Regions from separate parts of the Clostridium zhoujianii genome, predicted to be linked through region 1. Evidence: a T-box and tRNA genes for the amino acid it is inferred to sense, from the RefSeq annotation. Region 1 holds a T-box; the other regions hold tRNA genes.
The links. The T-box of region 1 lies ahead of ACSYT2_RS09460 (valine--tRNA ligase). A T-box ahead of a tRNA ligase gene usually reads a tRNA of that ligase, here a tRNA-Val.
Positions count from the first base shown of each region.

Region 2: it encodes a tRNA-Val, which carries the amino acid that the T-box ahead of ACSYT2_RS09460 (valine--tRNA ligase) is inferred to sense. The anticodon was not compared.
Region 3: it encodes a tRNA-Val, which carries the amino acid that the T-box ahead of ACSYT2_RS09460 (valine--tRNA ligase) is inferred to sense. The anticodon was not compared.

Region 1 covers NZ_JBPUTF010000001.1:2,007,816-2,013,394, forward strand. The annotation lists gene ACSYT2_RS09455 (dicarboxylate/amino acid:cation symporter) at 1-50, opposite strand, end outside; gene ACSYT2_RS09460 (valine--tRNA ligase) at 276-2,918, opposite strand; T-box leader at 2,978-3,197, opposite strand; gene ACSYT2_RS09465 (potassium channel family protein) at 3,289-3,957, opposite strand; gene ACSYT2_RS09470 (TrkH family potassium uptake protein) at 3,969-5,318, opposite strand; gene ACSYT2_RS09475 (hypothetical protein) at 5,549-5,579, opposite strand, start outside.
Region 2 covers NZ_JBPUTF010000001.1:2,762,069-2,767,647, forward strand. The annotation lists gene recD2 (SF1B family DNA helicase RecD2) at 1-568, opposite strand, end outside; gene nagA (N-acetylglucosamine-6-phosphate deacetylase) at 676-1,812, shown strand; gene metK (methionine adenosyltransferase) at 1,855-3,030, opposite strand; SAM riboswitch class I at 3,107-3,210, opposite strand; tRNA gene ACSYT2_RS13095 (tRNA-Tyr) at 3,385-3,469, opposite strand; tRNA gene ACSYT2_RS13100 (tRNA-Thr) at 3,479-3,553, opposite strand; tRNA gene ACSYT2_RS13105 (tRNA-Val) at 3,576-3,651, opposite strand; tRNA gene ACSYT2_RS13110 (tRNA-Tyr) at 3,660-3,744, opposite strand; tRNA gene ACSYT2_RS13115 (tRNA-Thr) at 3,754-3,828, opposite strand; tRNA gene ACSYT2_RS13120 (tRNA-Val) at 3,848-3,923, opposite strand; tRNA gene ACSYT2_RS13125 (tRNA-Tyr) at 3,930-4,014, opposite strand; gene ACSYT2_RS13130 (hypothetical protein) at 4,190-4,657, opposite strand; gene yyaC (spore protease YyaC) at 4,764-5,303, shown strand; gene mreB (rod shape-determining protein MreB) at 5,352-5,579, opposite strand, start outside.
Region 3 covers NZ_JBPUTF010000006.1:80,832-86,410, reverse strand. The annotation lists gene ACSYT2_RS18095 (acyl-[acyl-carrier-protein] thioesterase) at 1-654, shown strand, start outside; gene ACSYT2_RS18090 (BaiN/RdsA family NAD(P)/FAD-dependent oxidoreductase) at 656-1,891, opposite strand; gene ACSYT2_RS18085 (hypothetical protein) at 1,986-2,564, shown strand; tRNA gene ACSYT2_RS18080 (tRNA-Glu) at 2,712-2,786, shown strand; tRNA gene ACSYT2_RS18075 (tRNA-Val) at 2,797-2,872, shown strand; tRNA gene ACSYT2_RS18070 (tRNA-Asp) at 2,886-2,962, shown strand; tRNA gene ACSYT2_RS18065 (tRNA-Thr) at 2,971-3,045, shown strand; tRNA gene ACSYT2_RS18060 (tRNA-Glu) at 3,070-3,144, shown strand; tRNA gene ACSYT2_RS18055 (tRNA-Val) at 3,155-3,230, shown strand; tRNA gene ACSYT2_RS18050 (tRNA-Asp) at 3,244-3,320, shown strand; tRNA gene ACSYT2_RS18045 (tRNA-Thr) at 3,329-3,403, shown strand; tRNA gene ACSYT2_RS18040 (tRNA-Glu) at 3,429-3,503, shown strand; tRNA gene ACSYT2_RS18035 (tRNA-Val) at 3,515-3,590, shown strand; tRNA gene ACSYT2_RS18030 (tRNA-Asp) at 3,597-3,673, shown strand; gene ACSYT2_RS18025 (ATP-binding protein) at 3,778-4,758, opposite strand; gene ACSYT2_RS18020 (DnaD domain protein) at 4,751-5,579, opposite strand, start outside.

The sequences.
Region 1 (5,579 bases):
GCTATTAATCCTACAATAATAGCTATCACTAATTCAATATTAACCTTCATTCTTATTCCTCCACCTTATCATCTGTACCTATATATTTCCCTAATTTCTCAGGAAATATTTAATTCCTAGTAATTTACTACGAATAGAAGTATAATAGATTTTATTATCCTTGTCAAATCAATATGTATATTGAAAATCTTTTCAAATTCCTTACTTCCACATAATAATTTTTTCATAAATAATAGACCTAGAAACTAATCTAAGCCTATTATTTATTCCTATATCTACTTAAGAGCCTTTATTCTACTTTCAACAGCTTCAAGCATTTCAACATACTTTTCTCTCTTAGCTTTCTCAGCATCAACTACTGCTGCTGGAGCTTTTGCTACGAAGCCTTGATTACCTAACTTCTTATCTATTCTTTCTATTTCACTATTAAGTTTTTTAACTTCTTTATTTAATCTTTCTAATTCTTTCTCCTTATCAACTAGATCAAGTAGGGGCATGAATAATTCTCCGCCCTTAACTACTAGGGATACAGCATTTTCAGGAACTTCTTTAGTGTCATTTATAAACTCAACTTCTGAAGCTGATGCTAGTTTTTCCATATATGCAGCACCTGCTTTAAATGCAGCCTTTGCCTCTTCTCCAATATAGCAAATAACCTTTGCTTTTCTTGAAGGTGGAACATTCATTTCAGCTCTTACATTTCTTAAGCCCTTAATTGCTTCAATTACATATGCCATATCATTTTCAGCTTCTTCATCTACTAAATTTTCTTTAAATTCAGGCCATGCTGACGTTGTAATTGTTTCTTCATCAGTTAAATGAGTGAAGATTTCTTCTGTTATAAATGGCATTACAGGATGTAATAATTTTAATCCAGTAACTAATACAGTATTTAAAACATTATAAACAATTCCCTTTGCCTTCTCATCTTCACCATAGAATACTGGCTTAACTAATTCTATATACCAATCGCAGAATTCTGTCCACATGAAATCATAAACCTTTTGAAGAGCAATACCTAACTCAAACTTATCCATGTTTTCTGTAACTTCTTTAACTAGAGTATTCATCTTTGAAAGAATCCACTTATCTGCTAACGAGTATTCTGTACAATCAACATACTTATTCATTACTTCCTTATCAAGGTTCATCATAACAAATCTTGATGCGTTCCAAATCTTATTAGCAAAGTTTCTTGCCGATTCAACTCTTTCTGGGAAATACCTTATATCATTTCCTGGAGCATTACCAGTTACAAGCATAAATCTTAAAGCATCAGCTCCATAGGTATCTATTACCTCTAATGGATCTACACCATTTCCTAGAGATTTACTCATTTTCTTACCTTCTGAATCTCTTATAATACCATGAATTAATACTGTATCAAAAGGAGTTTCATCCATATTATGAAGTCCTGAGAATATCATTCTAGCTACCCAGAAGAATATGATGTCATATCCAGTAACTAAAGTACTTGTTGGATAGAAGTATTCTAAATCATCTGTTTTATTTGGCCACCCTAAAGTTGAGAAAGGCCATAATGCAGATGAGAACCAAGTATCAAGAACATCATTTTCTTGTTGTAAATTCTCTGAAGAACACTTAGGACAATTACATGGTGTTTCTTCTGCAACTATTATTTCATTACATTCATTACAGTACCAAACTGGGATTCTATGTCCCCACCATAATTGTCTCGAAATACACCAATCTTGAATATTTTCCATCCAGTTGAAATATGTCTTTTCAAATCTTTCTGGAACAAACTTAGTCTTCTTATTCTTAACAACTTCTATAGCTGGTTTTGCTAATGATTCCATTTTAACATACCATTGATTTGAAATTATAGGTTCTACAGTAGTGTTACATCTATCATGTGTACCTACGTTGTGGGTATGAGGTTTAACTTTAACAAGTAATCCTTGTTCCTCTAAATCCTTAACCATAGCTTTTCTAGCTTCATATCTATCTAAACCTTGGTACTTACCGCCTAGTTCATTTATTATACCCTTATCATCCATTACTCTGATTTGCTTTAATCCATGTCTCATACCAACTTGGTAATCATTCGGATCATGAGCAGGTGTTATTTTAACTGCACCAGTTCCAAATTCTATGTCAACATAATCATCTGCTATTATTGGAATCTCTCTATCACATAATGGTAATATTAAATTCTTTCCTATTAAATGCTTAAATCTTTCATCATTTGGATTAACAGCAACTGCAGTATCTCCAAGTAATGTCTCTGGTCTAGTTGTTGCAATTTCTAAAGCTCCTGATCCATCAGCTAATGGATAGTTTATATGCCAGAAGAATCCATCTTGTTCTTCATATTCTATCTCCGCATCTGATAATGCCGTTTGACACTTAGGACACCAGTTAGTAATTCTATTACCTCTATATATTAACCCTTCATTATAAAGCTTAACAAACACATGCTTTACTGCCTTATCTAAGTTGTCATCCATTGTAAATGCTTCTCTAGTAAAATCAGCTGAAACACCCATTTTCTTTAATTGAACTCTTATTTTTTCTCTATACTCGTCAGTCCACTTCCAAACTTCATCTAAGAAAGCTTCTCTTCCCATTTCTTTTTTATCTAGACCCTTTTGAGCTAATTCATTTGCGACCTTAACCTCTGTTGCAATTGAAGCGTGGTCTTCTCCTGGTAACCATAGTGTACAGAAACCTTGCATTCTCTTAAATCTAATAAGCATATCTTGAAGTGTATTATCAAGTGCATGACCTAAATGAAGCTTACCAGTTATATTTGGTGGTGGCATAACTATTGAATAGGGCTTTTTACTCTTATCTACAACTGGAGTAAAATACTTATTCTCTTCCCATGTATGATAAATTCTATCCTCAAATTCTTTAGGATTATAGGTAGTTGATAGTTCTTTGTTTTCTAACATTCTATTTCCTCCTCTATGTTGATCATTAATTTTATACAATAAAAAAGAGCCTTCAGTCCAAAAAGGACGAAGACTCGCGGTACCACCTTTATTCCCACCTTAGCATATAACGCCTATGGGCTCTTAATTAAATAACGGTTTAGATAACCGTCTTTAGCTACTACTACTTCGCTAAAGAAGCTCAAAAGCTACCTTCAAAACCTTACATATAAGGGCTTACACCTATTCCCTCTCTCTAAAATACTTGGGGTCTTTACTCCTCTTTCTCACTGCCATTAAAATATTAATTTCTTTCATAATATATTATTATTCTTTTTTTGTCAATGTGCCTAATTGTTTTTTTATAAATGAACTATGAGCATACTTCTATCTATTTAACCTCAACTATTAATCCTTCTAATTTACCTAACTCCTCACTAGCTCCTATTGCAACAATTATATCATTAGGACTGATTAAATCATCTGCCGAAGGAGTTAGATTTATTTCATTTTCCTTCTTAATAGCCATTATGTTAATTCCATATTTACTTCTTAATTTTATATCTCTTAATGGTTTATTAGCCCACTCTTCTAAAACCTTTATCTCCATTATGCTATATTCTGGTGATAACTCTATATAGTCAAGAATGCTTGCCGATACTAAATTATGTGCTACCCTAACTCCCATATCCTTTTCAGGTAACACTACCCTATCTGCACCTATTTTAGTAAGTACCTTTGCATGTATCTCACTATTCCCCTTTGCTACTATGTACTTAACCCCAAACTCCTTTATTAATAAAGTTGCCATTATACTTGATTGAATATTAGCTCCAATAGTAACTACTCCTACATCAAAGTTTCTTAATCCCAATGTTCTTAAAGCATTTTCATCTGTAGCATCCATCTGAACTGCATGAGTTACACTATCTGCTATTTCTTGAACTAAATCCTCATCTTTATCTATAGCTAAAACATCATTTCCTAGGGAATATAATGTTTTTGCAACTGACGTCCCAAACCTACCTAGACCTATTACTACAAACTGTTTCTTTTTCATATATTTTCCTCCTACCCAATTAGTACCTTACCTTCAGGATATTTATAACAAGATTTTTTTCTTCTATTAGCTAGTGCAAGGACTACGGTAAGTGGTCCTACTCTGCCTAAGTACATTGTTATAATAACTATTATTTTACCTACTACACTTAATCTTTGAGTTACACCTGTAGTCAATCCAACTGTTCCAAATGCAGATGTAGATTCATATAAAAGAGAGATAAATGATTCATCTGGCTCTGTTATTGAAAGGACCATAGTTACAAACATAACTAATGACATTCCTATAAATAATACTGAAAAAGCTTTATATACAAGTTCCTTAGAAAATCTTCTTCCAAAAATCTCTGTGTCTTCTCTTCCCTTAATAACTGAAATAACAGTAAATATTATTATTCCAAGAGTTGTTGTCTTAAGTCCCCCTGCTGTTGATCCTGGTGATCCACCAATAAACATAAGTAGAATGGTTACAAACTTACCAGCCATAGTCATTCCATCTGTTGAAATACTATTTACCCCAGCTGTTCTAGGACTTGTTGATGCTACTATTGAATTTACTACCTTATCTTTAAGATTCATTGGTGCTAAAGTTTCCGGATTATTATATTCAAGTAATAATATAAATACTGCTCCTCCAACTATTAATATTGCTGTTATTAATAATACAACCTTCGAATGAAGAGATAATTTCTTTTTTCCCTTATAGTTGTATATTTCAAGTAATACGGTAAATCCTAATCCTCCAATAGCAATTAAAGCACTAACAGTTAGTAATATCACTGCATTATTATAATAACCCGTATAACTTGTAAAATTTCCAAATAGATCAAATCCTGCATTACAAAAACTAGATACAGAATGGAATATACTATAAAACAAACCTTTTTTAAATCCAAACTCAGGAATTAATTGAGTTGATAACAGTAATGCACCACCAATTTGTATTGCAAATGTAAATCCCATAACATACTTGACCATTTTTACAAGACCTTGAATACTAAATGTATTCATTGCCTCTTGCATAATCAATCTATTTTTTAATGTTATCTTTTTACCAAATAAAATAGCTATAAAAGTTGCAAAGGACATAAATCCTAAGCCCCCTATTTCTATAAGTAACATTATAATAACTTGCCCAAATAAACTCCAATGAGTACCTGTATCTAATGTGACTAATCCAGTAACGCAGGTAGCAGAGGTAGCTGTAAATAATGAATCTAGGAAATTAGTACTTTCCCCACTACTAGATGATATAGGTAAACTTAGTATAAATCCTCCAATAAAAATCAATATAACAAATCCTATTGCTAATATTTGAACTTCATTTAATTTAATCTTTCTTCTACTCCATTGCTTTTGCATACTTCCCCCTAAGGATATAATAAACCCCAACTTCATATTAAGTTGGAGCCCTATTATTTTTAAATTTTAGATTTTTTATATCTTAAAGACCTATTTATTACTCCCATTATATTAACATAACTTATAATGAATATGGTAATAAGCATTTGAACAATTTGTAAACTTTCTTTTAATTATACCATAGAAAAAAAAGCTGGCTTAACCAACTTTTTTTATTTATATATTCATAATTAATCTATAGGGGTTTTAATTAGTTTATTT
Region 2 (5,579 bases), 750 kb from region 1:
ATCCTATGCCTTTTATCTCTCTACATAATATATAGGGATCCTTTTGTGCTATTTCCTTTGCATTAGGCCCAAATCTTTTATATATCTTCAAACACTGACCATGAGTTATTCCGAATCCTTGGAAATATATCATTACATCTTTTAAATCATGTTGCTCTAAATATGACTCATATATAATATTAAATTTCTTTTCCCCAATTCCCTCTATTTCTTTCAATCTATCTATATTATTATCTAATACCTCTATAGTTTCTTCTCCAAAATGATCAATTATTTTTTTTGCTGTAACAGGACCTATTCCTCTAATTATTCCAGAAGATAAGTATTTCTCAACTCCATCTAATGTAGTTGGCATTATTTCTTCACATGTAACTATACTGAATTGTTGTCCAAATTGCTTATGAACTTTCCATTCGCCAGTTAATTTAATATGCTGTCCTTCTCTTAAAAAAGGCACTGTACCAACAGCTGTTACAGGTTTATTATCTACATTTATCTTTGATACTACATACCCTGTATCTTCACTTCTAAAAAGAATCACTTCTACAAAGCCCTCTAAGACCTCCATATTATCTCTCCATATCTTATAAAGTTATTTTTATTCTTGACTATATATATTATAATTATATCATAGGATGTTAAAGTATTTCCTAATAATCATTGGAGGTGTTTATAATGCTTATTAAAAATTGTAATATTATTTACTTAGACAAAGTAGAAAAAGGCTCAGTATTAGTAGAGGATGGAAAGATTAAAGAAATAAATCCTTCTAATGTAAATGATACTGAAATAATAGATGCTGAAGGTCTATATCTTTCACCAGGATTTATTGATGTACATATCCATGGTGCTGGTGGGTGCGATACTATGGATGGAAGTATTGACTCACTTAATACAATAGCAAAAACTATAGTTCAACATGGTACAACATCATTTACCCCTACAACAATGACAGTTGCAGGTGAAGATATAAGAAAATCTATGGCTGTAATAAAAAAATTAAAAGCTGATGGTACTGAAGGTGCTAACGTTTTAGGTGCTCACTTAGAAGGCCCTTTTATTAGCCCAAATGCAATTGGTGCTCAAAATCCAAACTTCGTTTTAGCTCCATCAATTGAAAACTACAAAGAAATAGTTGGTGATTGTGAAGATGCTGTTACATCTATTACATTAGCTCCTGAAGTTGAAGGTGCTAAAGATCTAATCAAATATCTTTCAGAAAATGGTGTTTCTGTTTCAATTGGACACACTAAGGCTACTTATGAAGAAGCTATTGAAGGTATTAAATGTGGTGCCTGTCACACTACTCATCTTTATAATGCAATGACTCCATTTACTCATAGAGCTCCAGGAGTCGTTGGTGCAACCTTTGATACAGATATAACTACTGAAACTATATCAGATGGTATTCACATAGCTTATCCAGCTCTTAGAACTGCATATAAGCAAAAAGGAACTGATAAGGTTTTATTAGTAAGTGACGCTATGGAGGCATGTGGTATGCCTGATGGTAAGTACTCTTTAGGTGGTCAAGATGTAATTGTTAAGAACGGAGCTGCAAGATTACTTGATGGTACTCTAGCTGGTTCAGTACTAACTCTTGATAGAGCTATTAATAATATTAAGAATAACACTAGTTATAATTTAAATGAGATTGTAAGAATGGCTTCTTACAACGGTGCTAAGCATTGTAACGTTGAAGATCGTAAGGGATTAATTAAAGAAGGCTATGATGCTGATTTAGTATTATTTAATGATAATATTGAAATTAGTAAAGTATTTGTTGGCGGAAAGCTTGTTTTTAATAAATAATTCCCATAAAAAAATCACTGATTTACATCAGTGATTTTTTTATTATAATAATTCCTTAATAGCTTCCACCTTATTTAATTGCTCCCAAGGAAGAGTTACATCTGTTCTTCCAAAGTGACCATAAGCTGCAGTTTGCTTATATATTGGTCTCCTTAACTCTAAATCTCTTATAATAGCACCTGGTCTTAAATCAAATACCTTCTCTACTATATCAACTAAAACTTCTTCATCCACTTTACCTGTGCCAAAAGTATCTATTTGAATTGATACTGGCTTAGCAACACCAATTGCATAAGCTAATTGAATTTCTAACTTATCTGCAACTCCGGCTGCTACTAGGTTTTTAGCCACCCACCTAGCAGCATAAGCTGCTGATCTATCAACTTTTGTTGGATCTTTTCCTGAGAATGCTCCACCACCGTGTCTACCCATTCCACCGTAAGTATCAACAATTATCTTTCTTCCTGTTAAACCTGAATCTCCTTGCGGACCACCTACTACAAATCTACCTGTTGGGTTTATATAATATTTAGTATTTTCGTCAAGTAATTCTGCTGGAACTACAGCTCTTATAACAAATTCCATAAGATCCTTTTCTATTTGTTCTAAAGTTACTTCTTCTCCATGTTGAGTTGAAATTACTATAGCATCAATCCTCTTTGGCTTGTTATCCTCATATTCTACAGTTACTTGAGTCTTACCATCTGGCCTTAGGTAATCTAAAGTACCATTCTTCCTAACCTCTGTTAATCTTCTAGAAAGTCTATGAGCCATAGCTATTGGTAGTGGCATAAATTCTTCTGTTTCATTGGTAGCGAAACCAAACATCATACCTTGATCTCCAGCACCTACTGCTTCAACATCGTCTTTATCACCTTTTCTTGATTCAAGAGCCTCATCAACTCCCATAGCTATATCAGCTGATTGTTCATCTATTGTTGTCATAACTGAGCATGTGTCACAGTCAAAACCATATTTAGCTCTATCATAACCTATTTCTCTAACAGTTTCTCTAACTACCTTAGGAATATCAACATAACAATTTGTAGTTATTTCACCCATAACCATAACCATTCCTGTTGTAGTACATGTTTCGCAAGCAACTCTTGCACTAGGATCCTGTGCTAAAATAGCATCTAAAACTGCATCTGAAATTTGGTCACATATTTTATCTGGATGCCCTTCTGTAACTGATTCTGATGTAAATAATCTTTTCATTTTCCTTTTCTCCTTTCAAACGGGTTTTTTTACAATAAAAAAACTCTTCAACAAGAAGAGACTTACTAAGCAATCTCTCTCATCTCGTAGATATTTATATCCACAGGAATTGGCACCTTGCGATTCTCACAGGTTGCCGGGTTTCATAGGGCCCTTTCCCTCCACCTCTCTTGATAAGAGTTTTCATATTAATTTTATGGTATTATTCTAACATATTAGTTCTTCAAACTCAATAGTATAATTTACTAAGATTTATTAAGTTTATCCACAGTCTTCAAAAAACTATCAACATTTTTTTGATTATCTACAACTATTAGTGGAAATAAAAAAAGCAAGATAATTCTTGCTTTTAAATGGTGGAGGAAGAAGGATTCGAACCTTCGAAGCAACTTGCAACAGATTTACAGTCTGCCCCCTTTGGCCACTCGGGAATTCCTCCATATTTTATTGGAGCTGGCAATAGGAATCGAACCTACAACCTGCTGATTACAAGTCAGCTGCTCTACCGTTGAGCCATGCCAGCATGTGCTAATTAAAGGTTTAAATGGTGGGCACAACAGGGCTCGAACCTGTGACCCTCTGCTTGTAAGGCAGATGCTCTCCCAGCTGAGCTATGCGCCCATTTAAACTGGTGGAAGAAGAAGGATTCGAACCTTCGAAGCAACTTGCAACAGATTTACAGTCTGCCCCCTTTGGCCACTCGGGAATTCTTCCATATTTTATTGGAGCTGGCAATAGGAATCGAACCTACAACCTGCTGATTACAAGTCAGCTGCTCTACCGTTGAGCCATGCCAGCATATTATGTGAAAGTTTAATGGTGGGCACAACAGGGCTCGAACCTGTGACCCTCTGCTTGTAAGGCAGATGCTCTCCCAGCTGAGCTATGCGCCCATTAAATGGTGGAGGAAGAAGGATTCGAACCTTCGAAGCAACTTGCAACAGATTTACAGTCTGCCCCCTTTGGCCACTCGGGAATTCCTCCATATTAACTCTTTCACTTTTGTTCAAGCATTTCGAAACACTCGAACCAACAATAGTTAGTATATATTCAACGGCTTTATATTTCAACCTCCAAAATACACCATTTAAAGAGATTATTTTATATATTCTTTCATTTAGTTAGAATTACTTCTATTTAATGTACTATTCACTTTTTTCTATGCCTCCTGTCCAATAATAGAAAAATCAATAAATTGACCTAATATATTCTCTAAAACCTGATAATCCTCTGTTGTTAGCCTCTTTTTTAACACCTTAAAAGCTTCTCTTACACCTTCTTCTTCATCTTCATACTGAATTACTTCCTCTATCTTGCCTATATCAACTGTAGACATCTTTTTAATAATATTATTTACTATTACCATATCATCTTTATTTATATTTTTTTCAATTAGGCTCTTTTCTATTTTAAATATAGATTTGTTTATTGTAGGAACATCATCTACTTCATTATTCCTTGATAAATCATCAATATCAGAATTATCACTATTTCTCCTACTCTGAACCTCATTTATAGTATTTTGAATAACTTCATTCCGACTTCCTTTTGGCTCCCAAATAAATAATGTATATATCGTTCCTATTAACGCTATCAACATAATTCCTACAATTAATAATTTTTTCAAATAAATCAAACTCCCTTCCTTTTGATTTATTGCCAAAAATTCTTTTTTTATACTTAAATAATATTTCTCTCTTAAACCTCATATATTTAGTGAGGGGGTGTAAGATTTGACTAAAAGAAAAATACATTATAAATCAGCACTTGCTTACTTTGAAATTGCTGAAAGCCTAAAAGATTTTATAAATAAAGATACAATTATTGTCTGTATAGGAACAGATAAGTGTATAGGAGACTGTCTTGGTCCCTTAGTTGGTACAATATTAGAAGATAATTTTTTTCCTCTTCCTATATATGGTACTATTGCTGCACCAATTCATGCCCTTAACATAGATAAACGTTTAGATGAAATTAAGAAAACACACCCTAACGCTTGTATTATAGGCGTAGATGCTTGTCTAGGAGAAATTAAATCTATTGGTGAAATACACACTAGAGATTATGCTATACACCCTGGTAAAGGTGTTGGGAAATCTCTTCCCGATGTGGGAAACGCATCTATTATTGGCATAATAGACTCTAGTGATAATGCAGACTTCTTTTCATCACGTTCTATAAGATTATCCCTAGTTTTAGAGATGGCTAAAATAATTTCTACAGGTATTATTTACGCACATCATCTAAGTAATGGAAAAAATTTAATATTATAAGAATAAAAGATTGAGAGTTTCCCCTCAATCTTTTATTCTTATTAAATACTATTCAACTAAAATAACATCTTGTGAATTCAAGCTAGAATCAATCTTATCAAAGAAAGCTAGAACCTTTCCTGTTCCCTCTGCAACACATTCCACAGAATCTTCTGCAACAGTTACATTCACTCCAGTTTCAAATTCTATAAGCTTGTCTAATCCATATAAAAGAGCACCTCCACCAGTCATGAAGATACCTTTTTCAATAATATCCGCCGCTAGCTCTGGTGGCGT
Region 3 (5,579 bases), on a different contig from region 1:
GGCAATTATCATGCGGAAAGTCTAGGAGAGACTATAGAGAGTTTAGTAGAAAATAATTGTGCTTGGGTATTTTATAAGTACGATATAAAAATCAAAGAATATCCAAAGTATAGAGATACTATAACTGTAGAAACTGAGCCTATTGGATTTAAAAAGTTTTATGCATATAGAAGCTATTATATCAAGAATTCAGAAGGGAAATTGTTAGGAGAAGCTATCGCTTTATTCTTCTTAATTAATATAGAAAAGAGGCGCCCTATGAGAGTGTTACCAGAGCAATATGTTAGATATGGGGCAGATGGAGATCTTAAAAAAAATATTGAAATGGAAAATATATTAAAGTTAGAGAAGGAAGATCACTATAAAGATTTTAATATAAGATATAGTGATATAGATTCAAATGGTCATGTAAATAACGTTAAATATATAGAATGGGCTATTGAGTCTGTTCCTGTAGAGGTTATTAAGGATTATGAGTTAAAGAGAATAAAAGTTGTTTTCGAGAAAGAAACAACATACGGAGATACAGTTCATGTTTCAGCACAAGTAATAAGAAATGAAGAAAATGAGTTAGTAACAATTCATACAATAAAAAGTGAAGCTGGAGTTGAGCTTACTAAATTAGAAGGTAAGTGGGTAAAAGAAAAGGAATAGCTTAAACGCTATTCCCAACTAAAAATCCTGAACTCCAAGCCCACTGAAGATTAAATCCTCCACAATCCCCATTTACATCAAGAATTTCTCCTGAAAAATATAAACCAGAAACTAATCTTGATTCAAGGGTTTTAGGATTAACATCCTTTGTATTTATACCCCCAACTGTAAGTTGAGCACTGTTAAATCCATTTGTATCTGTACATGTAAATATCCATTCTTTAAATCTTTTACATAATAAGGATTTGTCTTGCCAATCTAATTCATAGCATGGCATATGAATATTTGAAATTCCAATATCCTTTAAGAAGATTGGAATAAGTTTTTTATTTATTACTCCAATAAGTGCATTTGAAATACTTCTATGAGAGAAAATAGCTAAGTGTCCTTGGACAAAATTATCAACATCATCAATAGACATTTTAGGCAACATATCTATCATTAACTCAACTTTTTGCTTTTTGGCAATAGATCTGGAAGCTATTGCGGATAATTGAAGTATAGGTGGACCAGATATCCCATAATCAGTGAATAATACTTCGCCTGTATCTTCTCTAATTATTGAATCATTTACAATTACCGATACTTTAGCATCGAATTTAATTCCTGCTAGAGCCTTTAAATGTGGATAATCTAATTTTAATTGAACTATACCAGGAAGAGGTTCTATTATTGAATGACCAAATTCCTTTGCTAATTTATAGCCGGTTCCATCAGAACCAGTTTTAACAGCTGATTTTCCTCCACAGGCTAAAATTAATTTTCCACATGTGAATAAAGATAGCTCTTCGTTATTTGTGGATAACTTAAAAACTTTATCCTTGTGGATAGATTTTATTTTACAATCTGTATACACAGGAATTTCTCTTTCCTCTAAAGATAATCTAAAGATATCCACAACAGAAGAGGCTTGCAAGGATTGTGGATAAAGTTTACCTTTTTCCAGTTCTGTTAATGGAAGTCCTAAAGACAAGAAGAAATTTTTTGTATCTTCTATAGAAAAATTATTTAAACAGTCTGTATAAAAACCATCATTTCTACTGTGGTAGGTAGGATATGGGTATGCAATTGTAGAATTAGATATATTACATCTACCATTACCTGTTGTTAAGATTTTTTTTCCTATCCTATCAGTTCCTTCAATTATTGCTACATCTTTTCCAAGATCTTTTGCTACTATTGCAGCCATCATGCCAGAAGCACCGCCGCCGACAATAATGATATCGTGATGAATCATAATAAATTTATCTCCTTAATATATGTTATAAATAATTCTACCACAGTAATATTACCTATTAAAGATAGGAATAATACTATTGAGGTGATTAGCTATGAAAGTTAAAGTTATTGGGGAACATAATGATAATGGCAAGGAATTTAAAGTTAGGAGAATGAATTATGATGAAGTTATAGTAAATTATCCTACAGGAACAGGTTTATATACATATAAGTATAGTGAAGTGGAGTTGATTAGTGAGGGAGAAATTGACGACTTTCTTATTAATAATATGGAGTTTTTAAGAATTAAATTGAATAGGGGAATATCGATATTTTTTTACAAGGCATTAAAAGATTCTTTTGAAGAAGAGTTAAAGGAGGAGTTAGAGGACCTAAATTTACTTAGGGATAAATATAAGGTTAATAAGAGAGGAATATGGGAAAAAGAAATAATATGTGTGATTAATAAAAAATTACCTGTAAAAGTAATAGCTTCAGGACAAAATTTTAAGAGAGAAGGATATAGTATTTCTATAAATAATATCCAGACTGGAGATTTTTTGAAATCTGCATTAGATGAAATTAATAAAATAAAAGAAGAAATTAATAGAAAAGAAATGACATTATTAATGTATGATAAGGCCATAAAAAACCTTAAAGAAATTGAGAAAAATGAAGATATTCAATATTAATTTAAGTTGGAAATATAGTTAAAATAATAAGGTTTTTAAAAAATATAAAAAAAATTATAAAAATGTGTTGACACAAATAATTAAATTCTGTATTATAGTCTATGTGGTCAGCGCCGAGCAATATCGGTAGAGACACAATGACAATTTGGCTCCTTGGTCAAGCGGTTAAGACACCACCCTTTCACGGTGGTAACAGGGGTTCGATTCCCCTAGGAGTCACCATTATTACTTTGGGCGCATAGCTCAGCTGGGAGAGCATCTGCCTTACAAGCAGAGGGTCACAGGTTCGAGCCCTGTTGTGCCCACCAAAGTAAATTTTATGGCTCAGTAGCTCAGTTGGTTAGAGTGCCAGCCTGTCACGCTGGAAGTCGAGGGTTCGAGTCCCTTCTGAGTCGCCATTTAAATTGCTGGCATGGCTCAACGGTAGAGCAGCTGACTTGTAATCAGCAGGTTGTAGGTTCGATTCCTATTGCCAGCTCCATTTAAATTTTCAAACAACCTATATGGCTCCTTGGTCAAGCGGTTAAGACACCACCCTTTCACGGTGGTAACAGGGGTTCGATTCCCCTAGGAGTCACCATTATTACTTTGGGCGCATAGCTCAGCTGGGAGAGCATCTGCCTTACAAGCAGAGGGTCACAGGTTCGAGCCCTGTTGTGCCCACCAAAGTAAATTTTATGGCTCAGTAGCTCAGTTGGTTAGAGTGCCAGCCTGTCACGCTGGAAGTCGAGGGTTCGAGTCCCTTCTGAGTCGCCATTTAAATTGCTGGCATGGCTCAACGGTAGAGCAGCTGACTTGTAATCAGCAGGTTGTAGGTTCGATTCCTATTGCCAGCTCCATTTAAATTTTCAAACAACTATATATGGCTCCTTGGTCAAGCGGTTAAGACACCACCCTTTCACGGTGGTAACAGGGGTTCGATTCCCCTAGGAGTCACCATTTTTTACTTTGGGCGCATAGCTCAGCTGGGAGAGCATCTGCCTTACAAGCAGAGGGTCACAGGTTCGAGCCCTGTTGTGCCCACCAAAGTATGGCTTAGTAGCTCAGTTGGTTAGAGTGCCAGCCTGTCACGCTGGAAGTCGAGGGTTCGAGTCCCTTCTGAGTCGCCACTTAAAAAAGCATCAATTATTTGATGCTTTTTTGTTTTTAATATTTTAACAAGATAAAAATGTGGAGAAGATTATTACAAATAAAAATCTTCTCCACATTTATTTTATCTATTATTTTTTAAGTTAAGTGTGATTCTTATATCCTCTGAATAGAACTTACATAATTTAAAATCCCCTATTAGTCGTGAACAGATTCTCTCACTATATACTTGAGTTATGCTTGGTAAAGAAAGATTGGTTGAAACTAACATTTTTTTATTTCTTAATAACTTTTTATTTAATAAATTAAATAACTCTGTAACGGAGAATTCATTCTTTTGCTCTGCACCTAAATCATCGATTATTAATAAATCACAATCTAATAGTAGTTCTTCTAGATTAGAGTTATTGTTAAATCTAATATCTCTTAAGTCACTAATAAGCTCATCTGAAGTTTTATATACTACCAAATATCCTAAATCTAAAAGCTCTTTAGCTATACAATAGGATAAATAAGTTTTTCCACTTCCAGGATTACCATAGAATAGTAAGTTAGTATTTGAAGTGTTAAAGTTAGGAATATACTCTCCACGAATATATTCTAAAGTATTCTCCATATTTTTTCGTGATGAATATTTCTCATCACCTATCTTACGTTGTGGAAATAAGCTTATATCAAAACTATTAAAGTTTTTAACTCTTAGTGTATCCTCTAATAAAGAATTCTTATAATAGAGTTTAATTAATTTTTGTTTGTAGCAAGAACATCTTTTTGTTGCTATAAATCCTGTATCCTGGCACTTCTTACATCTATAATGAAGATTTAGGTATTCAGGATCGTAGCCTTTAGATACAAGCATTTCACATTTCTTCACTCTTAAATCTGTGATTTGATTTCTGTATTCAGATAAAGTTTTTTCACTATCCTTTGATTGTAATATAGATAAAGATAGTCTTAGAGATAGCTTTTGAATTTTATTATCTATTTCTAGAATTTCAGGAAATAGATTTTTTATTTCAGCTTTCCTATCTTTAAGTAATTTAGCTTCTTCATCTCTTATTTTTGTATATATATCCATAAGTTTAGATTGATAACCATTAATCATCAGTATCCCATCCTAACAATTTCTTTTCTAAAGAATCATAGTCGTAGGATCTTGGCTCGAAGTTATTAAATCCACCAAGGTTAGAACTAGTATTCTTTGGAGAGTTTCCTTTATTATAAGTATTTTTATGCTGTCTATCTTTAATAGCAACATCTTCTAGAGTTTTAATATTATCCTTAAACCACTTTGATAATATTCCGTCTATGTATTTAAAATCTGCACGATTAAGACGTTGGAAACAGATATCACATGCTTTTTGAATTAATTCTAAATCAAAGTTATATGTGGAAATCCATTTATCAAGCAAATCTTCTTGAGGTTTCATTATCTCTGTATTCTTTAATCCTAGGTAAGTTAGTATTTTTCTAATTTTAATCCATTTATCTTCTGTTTTCTTGATATAGACTTGAACTTCTTCAATAGTTTTAATACCCATATCATTCCAAGCTAAAGCTACTTTTTCTATATATCTATAATCAGTTTTACCCTTTGATGCACAGTATTCGATTAAAATTAATATAAGCTCAGAAGAAAAAGAAAAGTCATTTTGCCATCCAAGGTATATTTCCATTTCTTTAGTGGAAAGGGTTCTAGCAAGAATCTTTTCAATATCTCTAAGCATATCTGTAGTTTCAGAATTATTAAGTGCATCTAGTAGATTTACATCTTTAGGATTATCAGTTGGATCATCTTCTAAAGACATGAATTCAATACTGAAGTTATTCATCTTGTCGATAGGGGTTAATTTAATAACTCCTTGCTCATTCCAATAGTTTAGCGCATTCATAACATCGGATTCTAATAAATTTAAGGAAGAAGCT